Regions from separate parts of the Streptomyces sp. NPDC043861 genome, predicted to be linked through region 3. Evidence: riboswitches for the same ligand, from Rfam matches in the RefSeq annotation. Region 3 holds a riboswitch; each other region holds the start of a gene.
The links. A riboswitch is a leader RNA that binds a small molecule or an ion and turns the genes downstream of it on or off. The one in region 3 is predicted to bind cobalamin.
Positions count from the first base shown of each region.

Region 1 (6,562 bases), on a different contig from region 3:
CAGGAAGCGTGCGGCATGGCGCACGGACACGCCCTCGCGTTCCACGTACGAGGCGCCCATCGCGGCGGCGTCCAGAAGCAGGTCCACCAGGTGGTCGTGGAGAAGGTTGACCTCGTCGACGTAGAGCACCCCTCGGTGCGCGTCCGCGAGCAGACCCGGCTCGAAGGCCTTCACGCCGTCCGCGAGGGCCCGTTCGATGTCGAGCGCCCCCACCAGCCGGTCCTCCGAGGCACCGACGGGCAGTTCCACCATCCGCGTCGGACGTGCCATCCCGGCCCCGTCCCGATGCGGGCCGTCCGGGCAGGCGGGATCGGGCGCCCCCGGCGCACAGGAGAACCGGCATCCCGACACGACGTCCACGTCCGGCATGAGGGCCGCCAGCGCGCGCACGGCGGTCGACTTGGCGGTGCCCTTCTCGCCGCGCACGAGAACCCCGCCCACGGCGGGCGAAACCGCGTTCAGCAGTAGTCCCAGCCGCAGATCGTCCATGCCCACGATCGCGGTGAAGGGGTAATGAACAGCACCACTCATACGTTCCGATCCTCCCGCTCGCGCCCCACCGGCACGTCCAGTCGTTCGTCGGCCGGCCCGGGGATCTCTTCCCGCCCGAGCGGCATCCCGCCTCTCACGGCGCACCCGGCGCGACGAAAGGCAGCCCCGAGGGCGCTCCGCTCTCGATCAGCCGCAGCAGCGCGTCCGTGTCGGCGTGTTCCTCGATCAGATCGCCGAGGCGGTCCAGCTGTTCCTCGCGCAGCAGGCCGAAGCTCGTGTCCGGGGCCGGTACGAAACGGCGCCCGGCGGCCGCCGCCACTTCCCGCAGGAACGCCCGGCGGAAGCCGTCGCTCTCCAGCGAGCCGTGCCAGTGGGTGCCCCAGACGGCGCCGACCCGGCAGCCGTCCAGGAAGGGCTCACCGCCGGTCACTTCGGCGACTCCGTGATGGATCTCGTAGCCCTCGACCCGCTCCCCGAGCGCCTCCCCGGACGGTCGCGCCAGGGTCTTCTCCTGCGCGAACCGCACCCGTACCGGCAGCAGGCCGAGGCCCTCGACCTCGCCGGCCCGTGACTCGACGTCGTCCTCGATGCGCTCGCCCAGGGCCTGGAATCCGCCGCAGATGCCCAGCACCGGGCGGCCCTCCGACGCGCGCCGTGCGATGGCGTCCGCGAGCCCGCGCTCGCGCAGCCAGCCGAGCGCCTTCACGGTCCCGCGGGTACCGGGAACCACCACCAGATCGGCGTCGACGAGCTCCTCGGCGCGGTCCACGAAACGCACCACGACGCCGGGTTCGGCCGCCAGCGCGTCCACGTCGGTGAAGTTGGACATCAGCGGTACGGCGCACACAGCCACGCGCAGCACGTCCTCACCCACCGGGGCCGCGGTCAGGGACTCGCGAACGGCCCCCCGCAGTGAGACCCGCAGGCCGTCCTCCTCGTCGATGCCGAGTCCGTGCGCATACGGCAGGACGCCGTAGGTCCGGCGTCCGGTCAGCCCGTGCAGCATCTCCAAACCCGGCTCCAGCAGCGTCACATCGCCCCGGAACTTGTTGACCAGATAGCCCGCGACCAGTTCCTGGTCCTCGGGGGCGAGCAGTGCGGTCGTGCCGAAGAACTGCGCGAACACCCCGCCCCGGTCGATGTCCCCGACCACCAGCACGGGAAAACGCGCGGCCCGGGCGATGCCCATGTTCACGATGTCGGTGCGGCGGAGGTTGATCTCCGCGGGGCTGCCGGCTCCTTCGCAGATGACCGCGTCGTACGTGCTCCGGAGCTTCTCCAGGCACTCCACCACCGGCTCGAACAGCTCCCGCTGCCTCCCCCCGTGGTAGCCGCGCGCACTCAGTTCGCCCACCGGCCTGCCCATCAGGACGACCTGGCTGGAGCGGTCGCTGCCCGGCTTGAGCAGCACCGGGTTCATCAGCGCCGAGGGCTCCACACGGGCCGCCTGGGCCTGCATGGCCTGCGCCCGGCCGATCTCCGCCCCCTCGTGGGTCACAAAGGAATTGAGGGACATGTTCTGCCCCTTGAAGGGCGCTACCTTCACGCCCCGGCGCACCAGCCACCGGCAGATCCCCGCCGTGACGACGCTCTTGCCCGCGTCCGACGTGGTCCCGGCGACCAGCAGTCCACCACCGCTCATGTCCGCTTCCCCCTCACTGCCCCGTGCACGAGCCGCGTGCCCGCGCACACCGCAAGCGCCAGTACGCCCACGCGCCGCGACAGCCGCACCGCCCGCCCGATGTCCGCGACCTCGACGGCGCGCCCCGCTGCGTTGAGCACGGGCCGGTGCTCGACCCGCCCGCCGTACGAGAGCGTCCCCCCGAGCCTTACCCCGAGCGCGCCCGCGAACGACGCCTCCACCGGACCCGCGTTGGGGCTCGGATGCTTCGCGGCGTCCTGGCGCCAGGCCCGTACGGCACCGCGCGGATCGCCGCCCGCGACTGCCGCGAGTCCGGCGGTGAGGCGTGCACCCGGCCAGCCCGCCACGTCGTCCAGCCTCGCCGACGCCCAGCCGTACCGTCGGTAGCGGGCAGATCTGTGCCCCACCATGGCGTCCAGGGTGTTCACGGCGCGGAAGCCGACGAGCCCCGGCACCCCGGCGAGCGCGCCCCACACCAGGGCCCCGACGACGGCGTCGGAGGTGTTCTCGGCGACTGATTCGACGACGGCGCGGGCGATCCCGGGGCCGTCGAGTGCCTGCGGGTCACGCCCGCACAGATGGGGCAGCCGCTCGCGGGCGGCTTCGATGTCCCCGGCCGCCAGCGCCGCGCCGATCGCTTCGGCCTCCCGGCCCAGCGAAGTACCGCCGACGACCGTCCATGTGGCGGCCGCGACCAGGGCGACGGACGCGGTACGGGAACGGCTCAGGCCGGCAGCGGCGAACGCGCCCATCGCGACCGCGCCGCCGGCGCACACGGCGGTGTGCAGAGCGCCCCAGCCCCGGTGGTCGCGCCAGAGCGCCCGTTCGACGGCAGCGGCGGCCCGGCCGAACGCGGCGACCGGATGCCCGCGGCGCGGATCGCCGAGAAGCAGGTCGCCGGCAAGTCCGGCTGCGGCACCGCACGCAAAAGTGATCCCTGGGGAGACACCCCCCCAGCCTCCCGGCTCGGCAGGCATGTTCGTCCTCACTCAGGGTCCGCGCCCTGGCTCGACGTGACCGGCGGGAGAGAGTTCCTGGCTCCGGGAGTACACCCCGTGACAGTGGCGGGACCGCGCCGGATTCGCACCGGCTTCCTCTTCTGCCGCCGTAATGGCTCCGGAAGTCCACCATGGGCCGCGAACACCCGTCAACTCGCCTTTGACCTGCGCAGGGACAGTGTGCGGAGTCCCACACGGGTCCCGGACACGGCAGGAGCCGGACCTCTCGGAAGAGGTCCGGCTCCTGCCCTGTGGGATCGTCCGCGGTTCGGGGCCGTCAGATCACGATCAGATAGATGCCGTACGCGACCGCGGCCGCGCACAGCGCGAAGGAGGCGTAGGCGCCCGTGCGTGCGAGGGGCGCGGAGCCACCCTGCGCGGCGGCCGCTTCCTGCCGGGAGAGGCCCACGATGCCCAGGGTGAACATGCCCACCAGGGCGACGGTGACGACGAGGCTCACGCCGAAGACGGAGCCGAGAGCTGCCCAGTCGATCTTCATGCTGTTCGTTCTTTCCTTACACCGTGGCGGTGGGTGCGGGGGAGGTCTCACCGGCGGGTGCCGGGATGGTGGCCTTCAGCTCCTCGGCCGCGGCCACGGTGGGAGGCGGGGTGACGGCGGCGATGGCGGTGGTGATCACACCCGCGGGCTCCCCGATCTCGTCGTCGGTGACGTTCGTGTGGTCCACCGGCTTGCGGCGCGAGAGCGCCCAGATGGCGCCCGAGCCCGAGATCAGCAGCACCGCGACGGCGACGATGCCCCAGGTGCCCTGAGCGGTCAGGAACTCGGCGCCTGCTGCGGCCAGACCGGCGGCCGGCAGGGTCAGGCCCCAGGCGACGAACATCCGGGTCGCGGTGGACCAGCGGACCACACCGCCCTTGCGGCCGAGGCCCGCGCCCATCACGGCGCCGGAGCACGACTGGGTGGTGGAGAGCGAGAAGCCCAGGTTCGAGGAGGCCAGGATGACCGTGGCCGCGCTGGTCTGGGCGGCGAAGCCCTGCTGCGGCCGGAGGTCGGTCAGGCCCTTGCCCATGGTGCGGATGATGCGCCAGCCGCCGAGGTACGTGCCGAGCGCGATCGCCACACCGGCGGCGACGATGACCCACATCGGGGGGTTCGAGCCGGGGGCGAGGACGCCGCCCGTGACGAGGGCCAGGGTGATGACACCCATGGTCTTCTGCGCGTCATTCGTGCCGTGGGCGAGGGAGACGAGCCCGGCCGAGGCGATCTGGCCGGCGCGGTAGCCCTTGGAGGTGGCCTTGTCGTCGGCCGTGCTGCCGATCTTGTACGTCAGCTTCGTCGCGAAGAACGCGGCGAGGCCGGCGACGAGCGGGGCGGCGACGGCCGGGATCAGGACCTTGGTGACGATGGTGCCGCCGTCGACGGCGGAGAAGCCGGCGGACATCACGGCCGCACCGATCAGACCGCCGAAGAGTGCGTGCGAGGAGCTGGACGGCAGGCCCAGCAGCCAGGTGAAGAGGTTCCACAGGATGGCGCCGACGAGCGCCGCGAAGATCACTTCTGTGCGTATGCCCTCTTCGTTGATGATTCCGCCGGAGATCGTCTTGGCGACCTCGACGGACAGGAAGGCGCCGACGAGATTGAGCACGGCGGACATGGCCACCGCCGTCTTCGGCTTGAGTGCACCGGTCGAGATGGTCGTCGCCATCGCGTTGGCTGTGTCGTGGAAACCGTTCGTGAAATCGAACACGAGAGCGGTAATGATCACGATCCCGAGGAGAAGCGTGATGTTTTCCATTTACCCAGGCTTCTATTGGACGTCAGTGGCCCGCCGAACGTAGGCAATCTGGGTGAACGGAAGATGAACTGGGTCGGGCGTTGCGGTGTCACCAAGCGAGTTTCTCCCCCTCCGCTTGTGAAGCGGAGGGACCGCGGAGTCCGGTGGATCCGTGTCGGGGAGGGCCTGAAGGGCATTTCGCCACCGTGCCCCGGACCCCGCCGGCGCCGTCCGTGAACCGCCGAGGAGATTCCGGTCACCCCGGCCCGTGAGCGGTGGAGGGCCTGGAAGGATCACTGCATGACCGGGTGGCAGCAGGAGAAGCAGCGGCAGGACCTCATCGGGAAGGCATGGGCCGGCCTCGTGGCCACCGCCCGCCGGACCGTGGCGGACGGACTCGTCGTCGGGACCTCGGGAAACGTCTCCGTACGCGTCCCGACCGACGCCGGTGACCTCGTCCTCGTCACTCCGAGCGGAGTGCCCTACGACAGACTCGGCGCGCAGGACGTCGTCGCCGTCGGGCTGGACGGGAAGCGGCTGATCGGCGATCTCACCCCCACCAGTGAGCTGCCGATGCATCTGGAGATCTACCGCGCCACGGATGCGACCGCCGTCGTCCACACCCACGCCGTGCATGCCACCGCCGTGTCCACGCTGACCACCGAACTGCCGTTGATCCATTACATGGCCGCGGCCCTCGGCGGGCCCGTCCGCGTCGCCCCGTACGCCCTCTACGGAACGGACGAGCTGGCCGGGAACATGCTCGACGCGCTCGCGGACCGCACGGGGTGTCTGCTCCGGAACCACGGGACCGTCACGTACGGCGGTTCACTCGACCAGGCGTACGACCGGACCGCCCAGCTGGAATGGATGTGCAGGGTCTGGCTCGCCGCGAGCTCCCTGCCCGGCCGTGAGCCGTCCCTGCTCTCCCGGGCCCAGGTCGACGAGGTGCGCGACAAACTCCGTGGCTACGGCCAGCCGGGCTGAGCCCCGTCGGCAGCCGGGGCGCGTTCACTCCCTGGGACGCGCCCACTGGCAGCAGTGCCGGGGCATGACGACACTGGAACAGTGCGCCCGGCTACAGCGACGGCAGCGGCCGTCACCACCCTGCTAGGTATCGGTGCGGCCACGTTCGCGGCCGGCCGTTACGCGAGCGACGCCGCGCTCAAGGCACCCCCCGGACGGCCCCTGCCAGGCGAGCCCCGGCTGACGGTGCACGCCACGGGTCCCGGACGCATCACCCTCACCCGCAGCCTGGTCTCCCGGCGCCCCGGTACGTACGGACTCGTCGGGACCGGTGTGCACGCGGTCGTCGGACCGGTGCTCGAGGACGTGCCCCACGCCGCGGACACCGTGGTCCGCAGGCTGGAGAGCGTCGGCCACGGCGGCCTCGACATCGGCACCAAGGTGAGGTTCACCCCTCAGCTGCACGCCGGAACCCCGGACAGCGCCCTCGGGATCGACCACCAGGACGTGGAGATCCCCGGCGAACTCGGTCCCCTTCCCGCCTGGTTCGTTCCCGGACCCCGCACCACATGGGTCATTGCCGTGCACGGCCTGGGCGCCACCAGGGAACACACACTGAACCTGATGCCGTTCCTGGTCGGACTGCGCCTGCCCGTGCTGTCGATCGCCTACCGGGGCGACGCCGGTGCGCCCCGTCCCCCGGACGGCCTCGGGCACCTCGGTGATTC
Region 1 is NZ_JBWKDP010000005.1:66,201-72,762, reverse strand. It holds gene AC068D_RS13870 (putative cobaltochelatase) at 1-531, opposite strand, end outside; gene AC068D_RS13865 (cobyric acid synthase) at 626-2,134, opposite strand; gene AC068D_RS13860 (cobalamin biosynthesis protein) at 2,131-3,111, opposite strand; cobalamin riboswitch at 3,143-3,278, opposite strand; gene AC068D_RS13855 (hypothetical protein) at 3,410-3,631, opposite strand; gene AC068D_RS13850 (inorganic phosphate transporter) at 3,648-4,889, opposite strand; gene AC068D_RS13845 (class II aldolase/adducin family protein) at 5,169-5,855, shown strand; gene AC068D_RS13840 (alpha/beta hydrolase) at 5,937-6,562, shown strand, end outside.
Region 1: it holds a riboswitch for cobalamin, as region 3 does, so the genes downstream of both, AC068D_RS13860 (cobalamin biosynthesis protein) here and AC068D_RS21900 (ribonucleoside-diphosphate reductase subunit alpha) in region 3, are expected to answer to the same signal.

Region 2 (6,562 bases), on a different contig from region 3:
ATTGCTCAGCTCCGCCCAGCGACGGTCCGGCGGGTCCCCACACAAGATCGAGACACACAGTGCCATCCCGTTGCGCGCCAGTACGGAGATTGGCAGTCCAGACAACCGAGAGAAACGGTGAAGGCGATGGCAGAGGCGAGGACGAAGGCGGCCGAGAAGCTTGCGCAGCGCTGGGCGACGGACCCGCGCTGGCAGGGTACAGAGCGCACCTACAGCGCCGAGGACGTGATCCGGCTGTCCGGCAGCGTCCGCGAGGAGCACACCCTGGCCCGGCGCGGCGCGGAGCGTCTGTGGCGGCAACTCCACGAGCAGGACTACATCCACGCCCTGGGCGCGCTCACCGGCGGTCAGGCCGTGCAGCAGGTGAAGGCCGGACTGCAGGCCATCTATCTGTCCGGCTGGCAGGTCGCCGCCGATGCCAACCAGGCCGGCCACACCTACCCGGACCAGAGCCTCTACCCGGTCAACTCCGTCCCGCAGGTGGTGCGGCGGATCAACAACGCGCTGCTGCGCGCCGACCAGATCGCCACCGCCGAGGGCGGGGCGGACACGACGGACTGGCTGGCGCCGATCGTCGCCGACGCCGAGGCCGGTTTCGGCGGCCCCCTCAACGCCTTCGAGCTGACCAAGGCGATGATCGCCGCCGGTGCCGCGGGCGTCCATTACGAGGACCAGCTGGCCTCCGAGAAGAAGTGCGGCCACCTCGGCGGCAAGGTCCTCGTGCCCACCGCCCAGCACATCCGCACCCTCAACGCCGCCCGCCTCGCCGCCGACATCGCCGATGTGCCGACCGTCATCGTGGCCCGCACAGATGCGCTGGCCGCTAACCTTCTCACCAGCGACGTCGACGAGCGCGACGCTCGGTTCGTCACGGGGGAGCGCACCGCCGAGGGCTTCTACCAGGTCCGGAACGGCATGGAACCGGTGATCGCCCGCGGCCTCGCGTACGCCCCGTACGCGGATCTGATCTGGGTCGAGACCGGCACCCCGGACCTGGCGCAGGCGCGCGAGTTCGCCGAGGCCATCCACGCCCGGTACCCCGACCAGATGCTGGCCTACAACTGCTCGCCCTCGTTCAACTGGAAGGCCGCGCTGGACGACGACCAGATCGCCAAGTTCCAGCGCGAGCTCGGCGCCATGGGCTACCGGTTCCAGTTCATCACCCTGGCCGGCTTCCACTCCCTCAACCACGGCATGTTCGACCTGGCCCGCGGCTACGCCGAGCACGGCATGACCGCCTATGTCGACCTGCAGGAAAGGGAGTTCGCCGCCCAGCAGCACGGCTTCACCGCGGTCAGGCACCAGCGCGAGGTCGGCACCGGCTACTTCGACCTCGTCTCCACCGCCGTCAACCCGGCCTCCTCCACCACGGCCCTCGCCGGCTCCACCGAGGAGGAGCAGTTCCACTAGTGCGTTGACCGCGGTGACCGGAAGGGTCTGCCGGGAAGCTCGCGGCGTCCGGCACCTGCGGTCTCCCCGGGCCCGCCAGGGCCGAGGGGAAGCATCGCAAGGCGGCGGGGGCACTCCCCCCGGCTCCGCCGGAGGTCCCCCCACCCCGGCCGGAGGCCGGGGAGATCGCCCCCCGTACCGGACGTACTCGGCTGATGCGACAACGCAGCGTGGCGGCACCTCCCAGCAGTCGCCGAGAGGAGCCGTGCAGGGCGTCGCGAGCGGGTGAACCCTTCCGGTCACAGCACCAGGCCGCCCAGCCGGGCATCCGTCCGGTCCGGCCCCCTTGCCGAACGGGGGCCGGACGACCGTCTCCGTCCGCCCCCGCTCCGCTTCCCTGCTCAGGAGAACCCCATGTCCACCAGTGCACTGGCCCAACGCATCCGCGTCCTTGCGGCTCCCGGCCACCGGCATGACGAGATCCTCACCCCCGCCGCCCTGGACTTCGTGGGCAGCCTCGCCGCAGCCTTCGGCGAGCGCCGACAGGAGCTGCTCAAGGAGCGGCGGCGGCAGGCGATACGCCTCTCCACGGGATCCCCGCTCGACTTCCCACTGGTCACCAGCGCCGTGCGCGCCGACCCGTCCTGGCACGTCGCCCCGCCTGCGCCCGGCCTGACGGACCGTCGGGTCGAGATCACCGGCCCGCCCGACCGCCGCATGGCCGTCCACGCCCTCAACTCCGGCGCCGCCGTCTGGATGGCCGACTTCGAGGACGCCACCTCCCCCTCCTGGAACAACATCGTCGGCGGCCAGCTCACCCTGCTCGACGCCATCGAGCGCCGGATCGACTTCACCACCCCCGAGGGCAGGGAATACCGGCTCGGCGACCACGACGGGCTCGCCACCATCGTGGTCCGTCCTCGCGGCTGGCACCTCACCGAGGAGCACCTGGAGTTCGACGGACGGCCGGTCCCCGCCTCCCTGGTCGACTTCGGCCTGTACTTCTTCCACTGCGCACAGCGTCAGCTCGACTCCGGACACGGCCCGTACTTCTACCTCCCCAAGCTGGAGAACCGCTACGAAGCCCGGCTCTGGAACGACGTCTTCGTCCTCGCCCAGGAACTCCTCGGCATCCCCCGTGGGACGGTCCGCGCCACCGTCCTGATCGAGACCATCACCGCGGCGTTCGAGATGGAGGAGATCCTCTACGAGCTCCGCGAGCACAGCTCGGGCCTGAACGCCGGCCGCTGGGACTACCTCTTCAGCCTCATCAAGACCTTCGGTCACCGGACCGACTTCCTGCTCCCGGACCGCGCCCAGGTCACCATGACCGCCCCGTTCATGCGCGCCTACACCGAGCTGCTGGTCCGCACCTGCCACAAGCGCGGCGCCCACGCCATCGGGGGCATGGCCGCGCACATGCCCAGCAAGGACCCGGCCGCCAACGAGGCAGCCCTCGCCAAGGTGCGGCTGGACAAGGAGCGCGAGGCCGAGGACGGCTTCGACGGCTCGTGGGTCGCCCACCCCGGGCTCGTCCCCGTGTGCCGCGAGGTGTTCGACGGCGTTCTCGGCGAACGGCCGCACCAGATCGACCGCACCCGTGACGACGTCGAGGTCACCGCTGCCGATCTGCTGTCGGTGCGCCGTATCAGCGGCCCGCCCACCCCGGAGGGGGTCCGCACCAACATCGCGATCGCCCTGCGCTACTTCGACGCCTGGCTACGGGGGCAGGGAGCCGTTGCCCTGTACGGCCTGATGGAGGACGCCGCCACCGCGGAGATCGCCCGCGTACAGATCTGGCAGTGGCTGCGCCACCGCGTCGTCGACCGCGAGACGGTGCTGCGGCTGCTCGACGACGAGGTCGCCGCTCTGGGTGCCGAGTACCCGTGGGCGGCCGTCGACGAAGTGCGCGATCTCTTCGAACGGACCTCCCTGGAACACGAGTTGCCGCTGTTCTTCACGCCGGACGCCTACTCCCGTCACCTCGTCGTGCGTGCGGAGGCCCGGTCGTGAGCGGGAGCATCCAGCGCGTCGGCGTGGTCGGCGGCGGACAGATGGGCGCCGGAATCGCGGAGGTGTGCGCGCGAGCCGGACTGGACACGGTGGTGTGCGAGGTGGACGCGCCGGCCGCCCGCACCGCGCGGGAACGGGTGGCCGGCTCCCTGGACCGTGCGGTGCACCGTGGAAAGCTGGAGCGGGACGCGGCGCGGGACGCCCTCGACCGGATGGTCTTCACCGGCTGCCTGGAAGACCTGGCCGACCGGCAGCTGGTCGTCGAGGCGATCGTGGAGAACCCGGACGCCAAGACCGAGGTCTTCGCCTCACTCGACAAGATCGTGGCCGATCCGGCCGCGGTGCTGGCGACCAACACCTCCTCCCTGCCGGTCACGCGGCTCGGCATGGCGACGGGCCGCGCCGACCGGGTCGTGGGCCTGCACTTCTTCAATCCGGTGCCCGTACTGCCGCTGGTGGAGGTCGTGACCTCCCTGCACACGTCGGCCGGGACGGTCGCCGCGACCGAGGAATTCGCTGCCCGGGCCCTCGGCAAGACCGTGATCCGCTCGCAGGACAGGGCCGGGTTCGTGGTCAACGCCCTGCTCGTCCCGTACCTGCTGTCGGCGATCCGCATGACGGAGTCCGGATTCGCCTCCCCCGCCGATGTGGACGCCGGCATGGAGCTCGGCTGCGCCCATCCCATGGGGCCGCTGAAGCTCGCGGACCTGATCGGCCTGGACACGGTGGCCTCGATCGCGGAGTCCCTGTACGACGAGTTCAAGGAGCCGCTGTACGCCCCGCCGCCGCTGCTCCAGCGCATGGTCGAGGCAGGCCTGTTGGGCCGCAAGACCGGCCGCGGTTTCCATGCGTACGAACACGGCTGAGTTCCTGGTACGACCGGGCTGAGGGGCCCGGTGGGCCCGGGCTGAGGGGCCCGGGCCACGCCGCTGGAGGAGGGAACCGGCGGGAACCCACGGGGGAGGGGCGGGAAGCGCGGAGGTCGGCGCTTCCCGCCCCCGCGCCGTTTCAAGCACCACGGCCGCGTGTCTCAGCTCACCGTCCGAATGGCGGAGGTGATTCTCCGCGTCGGCTCAACGCCCCGTAGGCTGACGGGTGCAGCTGGTTCGCCCCGTCCGCCAGGCGGGATGCGTCGTAAGAGGGAACCCGGTGGGAATCCGGGACTGCCCCGCAGCGGTGAGCGGGAACGACCGCCGTCATACGCACTGGGTCCGAGCCGGGCCTGGGAAGCGACGGCCAGTAGGTGTCCGCCGGGAATCCGGCCGGACGGGCCCGCGAGTCCGAAGACCTGCCCGTTGCCCGCGTGCGAACGACTCGCCCGCGGACATCCCGGTGACCTCGAGGGCGGGTCGGCGAACACATCGGACGGATGACCGCGCTGTGCCGCGCTGGGCGTTCCGTCCGTTCCGTCGCCCTTCGCGTTCTCGTCCCGTCCCCGGGATCTCAGGGATTCATCTCGCGAAGGAGATCTCCGTGACCACCGAGTCCGCAGCCGCGGCAGCACGGGCCACCCTGTACGGCTACCCCCGTCAGGGACAGAACCGGGAGCTGAAGAAGGCGATCGAGGGCTACTGGAAGGGCCGTGTCACCGCCGACGCCCTCCGCGCCACCGCCGCCGGTCTTCGCCGGACGAACTGGCAGCAGCTCGCCGACGCCGGCATCCACGAAGTGCCGACCGGCGATTTCTCTTACTACGACCACGTCCTCGACACCACCCTGATGGTCGGCGCGATCCCCGCCCGCCACCGCGCAGCCGTCGCCGCCGACGCCTTGGACGGCTGCTTCGCCATGGCCCGCGGCACCCGGGACGTGGCGCCGCTGGAAATGACCAAGTGGTTCGACACCAACTACCACTACCTGGTTCCGGAGCTGGGTCCGGACACCGTGTTCAAAGCGGACTCCACCAAGCAGGTCGGTGAGCTCAAGGAAGCACTCGCGCTCGGCCTGACGCCCCGTCCGGTCCTCGTCGGACCGGTCACCTATCTGCTGCTGGCCAAGGCGGCCCCGGGGGTGGCCGAGGACTTCGAGCCGCTGACGCTGCTCGACCGGCTGCTGCCGGTGTACACGGAAGTGCTCGCGGATCTGCGGGCCGCAGGCGCCGAATGGGTCCAACTGGACGAGCCCGCACTGGTCCAGGACCGCACACCCGCCGAACTGAACGCCGCCGCCCGCGCCTACCGCGACCTCGGTGCGCTCACGGACAGGCCGAAGCTGCTGGTCGCCTCCTACTTCGACCGCCTCGGGGACACACTTGCGGTGCTGGCCAAGGCGCCCGTCGACGGCCTCGCGCTCGACTTCACCGGGTCGGCCGCCGCGAATCTCGACGACCTCGCCGCGGTCGGCGGACTGCCCGGCAAGCGCCTGGTCGCCGGTGTGGTCGACGGACGCAACATCTGGGTGAACGATCTGGGCAAGTCGCTCGCCACCCTCGGGACGCTGCTGGGACTGGCCGACCAGGTCGACGTCTCCGCGTCCTGTTCACTGCTGCACGTCCCGCTGGACAGTGCCGAGGAGCGCGACATCGACCCGCAGATCCTTCGCTGGCTCGCCTTCGCCCGGCAGAAGACCGACGAGATCGTCACCCTCGCCCGCGGACTCGGCCAGGGCACGGACGCCATCGCCGCGGAACTCGCCGCCAACCGGGCCGACCTGGCCTCCCGCGCCGGTTCGCCCATCACCCACGACCCCGCCGTACGTGCGCGCACCGCGGCGATCACTGACACCGACGCCCGGCGTTCCCAGCCCTATGCCGAGCGCGCCGCGGCCCAGCGTGCCCACCTCGGGCTGCCCCTGCTGCCTACGACCACCATCGGATCCTTCCCTCAGACCACGGCTCTGCGCACGGCCCGCGCCGATCTGCGCGGCGGACGGATCGACACCGCGGGCTACGAGCAGCGCATCGAGGCGGAGATCCGCGAGGTGATCTCCTTCCAGGAGGAGGCGGGTATCGACGTCCTCGTGCACGGCGAGCCCGAACGCAACGACATGGTGCAGTACTTCGCAGAACAGCTCACCGGCTACCTCGCCACCCGGCACGGCTGGGTCCAGTCGTACGGCACCCGTTACGTGCGGCCGCCGATTCTCGCCGGTGACATCTCCCGGCCGGTGCCGATGACGGTCCGCTGGACCCGCTACGCCCAGTCCCTCACCGACCGTCCGG
Region 2 is NZ_JBWKDP010000012.1:212,517-219,078, forward strand. It holds gene aceA (isocitrate lyase) at 127-1,410, shown strand; gene aceB (malate synthase A) at 1,804-3,402, shown strand; gene AC068D_RS26040 (3-hydroxybutyryl-CoA dehydrogenase) at 3,399-4,268, shown strand; cobalamin riboswitch at 4,488-4,712, shown strand; gene metE (5-methyltetrahydropteroyltriglutamate--homocysteine S-methyltransferase) at 4,876-6,562, shown strand, end outside.
Region 2: it holds a riboswitch for cobalamin, as region 3 does, so the genes downstream of both, metE (5-methyltetrahydropteroyltriglutamate--homocysteine S-methyltransferase) here and AC068D_RS21900 (ribonucleoside-diphosphate reductase subunit alpha) in region 3, are expected to answer to the same signal.

Region 3 (6,562 bases):
GGCGGGCAGCGGGCCGTTGCGCTCGGCCAGGTCGCAGGACGCCTCGTACGCCGCCAGCATGATCCGCTCGGCGATCCGGGTCGACAGTGCCTGCGCCTCGGCGGAGTCGAAGGGCATCCGCAGCTTGAAGAACACGTCCTGCAGGCCCATGGCGCCGAGGCCCACCGGACGCCACTTGGCGTTGGAGCGGCCGGCCTGCTCGGTCGGGTAGAAGTTGATGTCGACGACCCGGTCCAGGAAGGTCACGGCCGTGCGGACGGTGGCGTCGAGCCGCTCCCAGTCGATGGCGTCCGCACCGGTGCCGCCGTCGGTGACGAACGCGCCGAGGTTGACGGATCCGAGGTTGCAGACAGCGGTCTCGCCGTCGTTCGTCACCTCGATGATCTCGGTGCAGAGATTGGAGGAGTGGACGACGGTGCCGGGCTCAGCGGTCTGGTTCGCGGTGCGGTTCGAGGCGTCCTTGAACGTCATCCAGCCGTTGCCGGTCTGGGCGAGCGTACGCATCATGCGGCCGTACAGGTCGCGGGCCGGGATGGTCCTGCGGGCGAGGCCCGCCTCCTCCGCCTTGCGGTAGGCGGCGTCGAACTCGTCGCCCCAGAGGTCGACCAGCTCGGGGACGTCGGCGGGCGAGAAGAGCGACCAGTCGGCGTCCTCGTTCACCCTGCGCATGAACTCGTCCGGGATCCAGTGCGCCAGGTTGAGGTTGTGCGTACGCCGCGCCTCCTCACCCGTGTTGTCGCGCAGCTCCAGGAACTCCTCGATGTCCGCGTGCCAGGTCTCCAGGTAGACACAGGCCGCGCCCTTGCGGCGACCGCCCTGGTTGACCGCGGCGACGGAGGAGTCCAGCGTGCGCAGGAACGGCACGATGCCGTTGGAGTGGCCGTTGGTGCCGCGGATGAGCGAACCGCGCGAGCGGATACGGGAGTACGAGAGACCGATGCCACCCGCGTGCTTGGAGAGCCGCGCCACCTGGTGGTAGCGGTCGTAGATCGAGTCCAGCTCGTCCAGCGGGGAGTCCAGCAGATAGCAGGACGACATCTGGGGGTGGCGGGTACCGGAGTTGAAGAGGGTGGGGGAGGACGGCAGGTAGTCGAGCCGGCTCATCAGCCCGTACAGCGCGGCGACTTCGTCGAGAGCCCTGGGCGACTCGTCCTCGGCGAGGCCGGCGGCGACACGCAGCATGAACTGCTGCGGGGTCTCGATGACCTTGCGGGTGATCGGGTGCCGGAGGAGGTAGCGGCTGAAGAGGGTGCGCAGGCCGAAGTACCCGAAGCGGTCGTCGGCGGCAGGGTCGATCAGCGCGTCGAGGCGCGCGGCGTGCGTCTGCACGAACGCGGCCGTGCGGTCCGCGATCAGGCCCTCGCGGTGCCCGACGGCGATGGAGTCGGAGAAGGCGACCGCCCCCTGTGTGGCCGCCTCCTCCGCGATCGTGCGGGTGAGCAGCCGGGCCGCGAGGCGCGAGTAGGCCGGGTCCTCGGAGATCAGCCCAGCGGCGGCCTCGGTCGCGAGTTCGCGCAACTCGGCCTCGTCCGAGCCCGCGTGGCGGCCGCGGAGGGCGGCCGCGGCGACGCGGCCGGGGTCCGTGTCGGGGAGATCGGCGGTGAGGTCGGTCAGGATGCGCAGCAGCGCGGTACCTGGCCCATCGGCGGACTGCGTTGAAGCAGGATCGGGCGGCGCGATGGTCACAGGGTGCTCTCCCTCGCTCGGCTCGGGGCCGGCGGGGGCACGGGGCACGGGCGCACTCGCCCGGGGGCAGGGTGCACCGCGTCCACCGACCTGTTTCCGCGAGGCCCGGACGTCGTCGGCACCCGGGCCGGACGGTCCGGGTGCGCCGTCGGCAGGTCTTCGGACTCGCAGGTGTATGCCCTGTGCGACACCGCAAAGGCACACCGGCACACCGTTGCGGGACAGTTCCGGACTCGAACCGGATTCCCCTGCGGCGACAGCGAGCATGAGCATACATGTAGGGGCGGTGGCTTGAGGCACCCCCCACATGTTGTGTCGCCGCGGTTCTCAGAGCTCCAGGCTGTAGGCCAGCAGAGGCACGTCCGCCAGCGGACACCAGTCCCGCTCGGGCGTTCTGACGAAGCCGATTCGTTCGTAGATGCGGTGCGCGGCGTGCATGCGGGGGTGCGTCGACAGGACGAGCCTCCGGCAGCCTTCGGTGTCCCTGGCCCGCTCGATGCACGCCCTGACGAGTGCCTCCCCGGCGCCCCGCCCCCGCGCTTCCGTGGCGACCGCCAGCATCCTGAACTCGGTTTCCCCGTCCTCGGCGATGTCGGCCCAGGGCGCCCCGCCGAGAACGAAGGTCACCCCGCCGAGCACCCGGCCGTCCCGGTCCGCCGCGACCAGTACCTCGGCCTGTCGGGCCCGGGCGACGACGTCCCTCAGACGGTCGAGGTACGGGTCCTCCTCGCCGAAGTCCAGCAGCCTGCCGTCGAGATAGGCCCGTGCCGTGAGCTCCCCCAGGGCCTCGTACTCCGAGGGTTCGGCCCTTCTGACGAAGATGTCCATATCCGAAGTTTCCTCCATGTGCACGAGGGCGGCTCGAGGCCGTTCCCCCGGCCGGTTGCCTCAACACCCCATGTTCCCAAGGCCGCGGAGGGGGTGCGGGGACAATGCGGTGCCGTTTCGGACGGACACGAACGCCGGCCGGCACAGGCTCATGGGGCCCGTGCCGGCCGGCGCCGGGAAACACACGCGTCAGTGGGTGACTGCGCCCACCTTCGGGAGTTCGGGTTCGACCCCGGGGTCCCCGGCGTCCGCCGTGTAGTCCCCCGGAGACGTCTCGTCGACACCGTCCGGGGCCTTCACGGCGCGCAGCACGAGGGTGAGGACGACGGTCACCACCGCGTTGAGCACGAAGGCCGTCAGGCCGATGTAGCCGATCTCCCCGATTCCCGGTATCTCCGCCGATGACCCTCCGAAGTGCTTCTGCGTCGGACTTGCGACGCCGTACGCCGCCACTGTGCCGTAGATCATGCCGACGGCCCAGCCCGCGAGCAGCGCCCAGCGGTGGCACCACCGGGTGAACAGGCCGCCGACGAGGGCCGGGAAGGTCTGGAGGATCCAGATGCCGCCCAGCAGCTGGAAGTTGATGGCGACGGTCTTGTCCATCGTCAGGACGAAGGCCAGGGCACCCACCTTCACCAGCAGCGACACCAGCTTCGACACCTTGGTCTCCTGCTCCGGAGTCGCGTCCGGCTTCAGGAAGTCCTTGTAGATGTTCCGCGTGAACAGGTTCGCCGCCGCGATCGACATGATCGCCGCCGGTACCAGCGCGCCGATGCCGATGGCCGCGAACGCGACCCCCGCGAACCAGTCGGGGAACATGTTCTCGAACAGCTGCGGAATGGCGAGCTGACCGTTCGTCACCTTGACTCCGGCCGCGATCGCCATGAACCCGAGCAGCGCCAGCAGCCCCAGCATCAGCGAGTAGAGCGGCAGGATGGTGGTGTTGCGCCGGATCACGTCACGGCTGCGCGAGGACAGCGTGGCGGTGATCGAGTGCGGATACATGAACAGGGCCAGCGCGGATCCGAGCGCCAGCGTGGCGTAACCCCACTGGCCCAGCTCCCCGGGCACCAGCGCACCCCGCGGTTTGTCGGTCGCGGGGTTGATCTGCGCGAACGCGTCGCCCGCCTTGGTGAAGATGTCGTCGAAGCCGCCGAGCTTGACGGGGATGTAGATGATCGCGACCGCGATCACCAGATAGATCAGGGTGTCCTTGACGAAGGCGATCAGCGCGGGTGCCCGCAGACCGGACGAGTAGGTGTACGCCGCCAGCACACCGAAGGCGATCAGCAGCGGCAGATCCTTGATGAACCAGTGGGTGTTCTCACCGCCGCCGACGCCCATGACGTCCAGCACAGCCTGGATGCCGACGAGCTGCAGCGCGATGTACGGCATCGTCGCGAGGATGCCGGTGAGCGCGACCGCCAGCGACAGCCCCTTCGAGCCGAAGCGTCCGCGGACGAAGTCCGACGTCGTCACATATCCGTGCTTGTGCGACACCGACCACAACCGCGGCAGGAAGGTGAAGATCAGCGGGTAGACGAGAATCGTGTACGGCACGGCGAAGAAACCGGCAGCGCCCGCCGCGTAGATCGCCGCGGGTACGGCGACGAAGGTGTAGGCGGTGTAGAGGTCGCCGCCGAGCAGGAACCAGGTCACCCAGGTGCCGAACGACCGCCCGCCCAGGCCCCATTCGTCCAGGCTGTTCTCGTTCTCGGCCCTGCGCCAGCGCGAGGCCAGGAAGCCCATGACCGTGACGGCCAGGAAGAAGAAGATGAATACGGCGAGTGCGACGCCGTTCACGCCGTCCTTCACTGCGACGCCCCTTCCTTGCGGGCGCGCTGGTCAAGCTGCCACAGCTTGTACGCGACCATCGTCAGTGCGGTCGAAATCACGACCCAGAGCATCTGGTACCAGTAGAAGAACGGGATACCGGCGAACGCCGGGTCGGTCTTCGCGTACGAACCGACCCAGAGCATCGCCGCGAACGGCGCGATCAGGCAGAGGGCCACCACCACCCGTAGCGGGGTGACTGCGGGTTTTCTCTCTGCGGGTGTTTCGGACATGAGCGGCTCCGTCCCCTCGCTGATCAGCTGCGCTGATGTAACGCGCAGGCAATCTAGGGGACGGTTCAGCTTGATGGAACCCTGGTCCGGATAACGGAAGAGGCAATCGCCCAGCGGTCGGTTCGACCGTTGAGCGGCTGAATTCAACCGCTCAACGGCTTATTTCAACCGCTGAGCGGCTCATCCGTACCGCTCGTGCCGCGACTCGGCCCGGACCTCCGCACCGGCCGTCGGTCCGCCTCGTTCCGGGGGCGACCCCCGGGCCCCCGGCCGTCAGTCCGCCTCGGGTCGTTGCAGCCTCGCCACGAACTTGTAGCGGTCGCCGCGGTACACCGAGCGCACCCACTCCACCGGCTCACCGTTCCTGTCCAGTGAGTGGCGGGACAGCATCAGCATCGGCAGGCCGACGTCGGTGCCGAGCAGTCCCGCTTCGCGTGGTGTGGCCAGCGAGGTCTCGATCGTCTCCTCGGCCTCGGCGAGATGGACGTCGTACACCTCCGCCAGTGCCGTGTAGAGCGAGGTGTACTTGACCAGCGACCTCCGAAGCGCGGGGAAGCGCTTGGCCGACAGATGCGTGGTCTCGATCGCCATCGGCTCGCCACTGGCCAGCCGCAGCCGCTCGATCCGCAGCACGCGTCCGCCCGGCGAGATGTCCAGCAGCCCGGCGAGCGTGTCGTCGGCCGTGACGTACCCGATGTCCAGCAGCTGGGAGGTGGGCTCGAGGCCCTGCGCCTTCATGTCCTCGGTGTACGAGGTGAGCTGGAGCGCCTGCGAGACCTTGGGCTTCGCGACGAACGTGCCCTTGCCCTGGATGCGTTCCAGCCGGCCCTCGACGACCAGCTCCTGCAGGGCCTGGCGCACGGTCGTGCGCGAGGTGTCGAATTCGGTGGCAAGCGTGCGCTCGGGCGGTACGGGCGTGCCGGGCGGCAGCGTTTCCGTCATGTCGAGCAAATGCCTCTTGAGCCGGTAGTACTTGGGCACGCGGGCCGTGCGGGTCGTCGTCCCGTTCTCGGCCTCCGTGCCGCCCCCGTCCGTGGCCATGGCCTGCCTTCCCGACTCGTGTGCTGCTGCCGTCACCGGCTCCTCCGTCTGTTACGGCTCACATGGTGGCACGGTCCGGTCGCGGGTCGTCGCCCTCCCTCAGGTGTCGGTCCGATAACGGACGCGACAGCCCTTCTTATACACCCTTGACACCCCTAAAGGTCTAGGCCAAGCTCCCGAGTACTGGTCTAAACCATTAAAGACCGGGTCCCAGCCCCACGAGCAGTACTCGGCGTATGTCTCCGTATGTCTTCGCGGTGGGCGGGGGGTTGCAGCATCCTGAGGAGGGTGGCGTGAAGCGCAAGCTCATCGCGGCGATCGGCGTCGCAGGCATGATGGTCGGCATTGCCGCGTGCGGCTCCGAGAGCGACAAGGGCGGGGACAAGGGCGGGGCGGACGCCAAGGAACTCACCGTCTGGCTGACGGTCGACGCCCAGAACAACTGGCCCGAGCTGGTCAAGGCGGCCGACGACGCGGTCGTCAAGAAGCACCCCGGCATCAAGATCAAGCACGAGTACTACGGCTGGCCGGACAAGAATGCCAAGCTCGATGCCGTCCTCGCCACGGACAAGGCCCCGGATGTGGTCGAGATGGGCAACACCGAGATGCTCGGATACGTGGTCAAGGGCGCCTTCGCCGAGGTCGACCCGAAGCAGTTCGAGCAGTCCGACACCTGGCTGGACGGCCTCGAGGAGTCCGTGACGTACGAGGGCAAGACCTACGGCGTCCCGTACTACGCCGGCGGCCGTGTGGGCAACTGGCGCAAGGACGTCGCGGCCGAGGTCGGTGTGAAGGCCGCCCCGAAGACATACGCCGAGCTGACCGCCGCCCTGGACAAGATCCAGAAGAAGAAGGGCGGCAAGTTCAGCGCCTGGTACCAGCCCTCGCCGGACTGGTACGCCGCGATGTCCTTCGTGTACGACGCGGGCGGTGCCATCGCC
Region 3 is NZ_JBWKDP010000009.1:219,971-226,532, forward strand. It holds gene AC068D_RS21900 (ribonucleoside-diphosphate reductase subunit alpha) at 1-1,686, opposite strand, end outside; cobalamin riboswitch at 1,820-1,959, opposite strand; gene AC068D_RS21905 (GNAT family N-acetyltransferase) at 2,014-2,514, opposite strand; gene mctP (monocarboxylate uptake permease MctP) at 2,704-4,329, opposite strand; gene AC068D_RS21915 (DUF3311 domain-containing protein) at 4,326-4,580, opposite strand; gene AC068D_RS21920 (GntR family transcriptional regulator) at 4,854-5,621, opposite strand; gene AC068D_RS21925 (extracellular solute-binding protein) at 5,915-6,562, shown strand, end outside.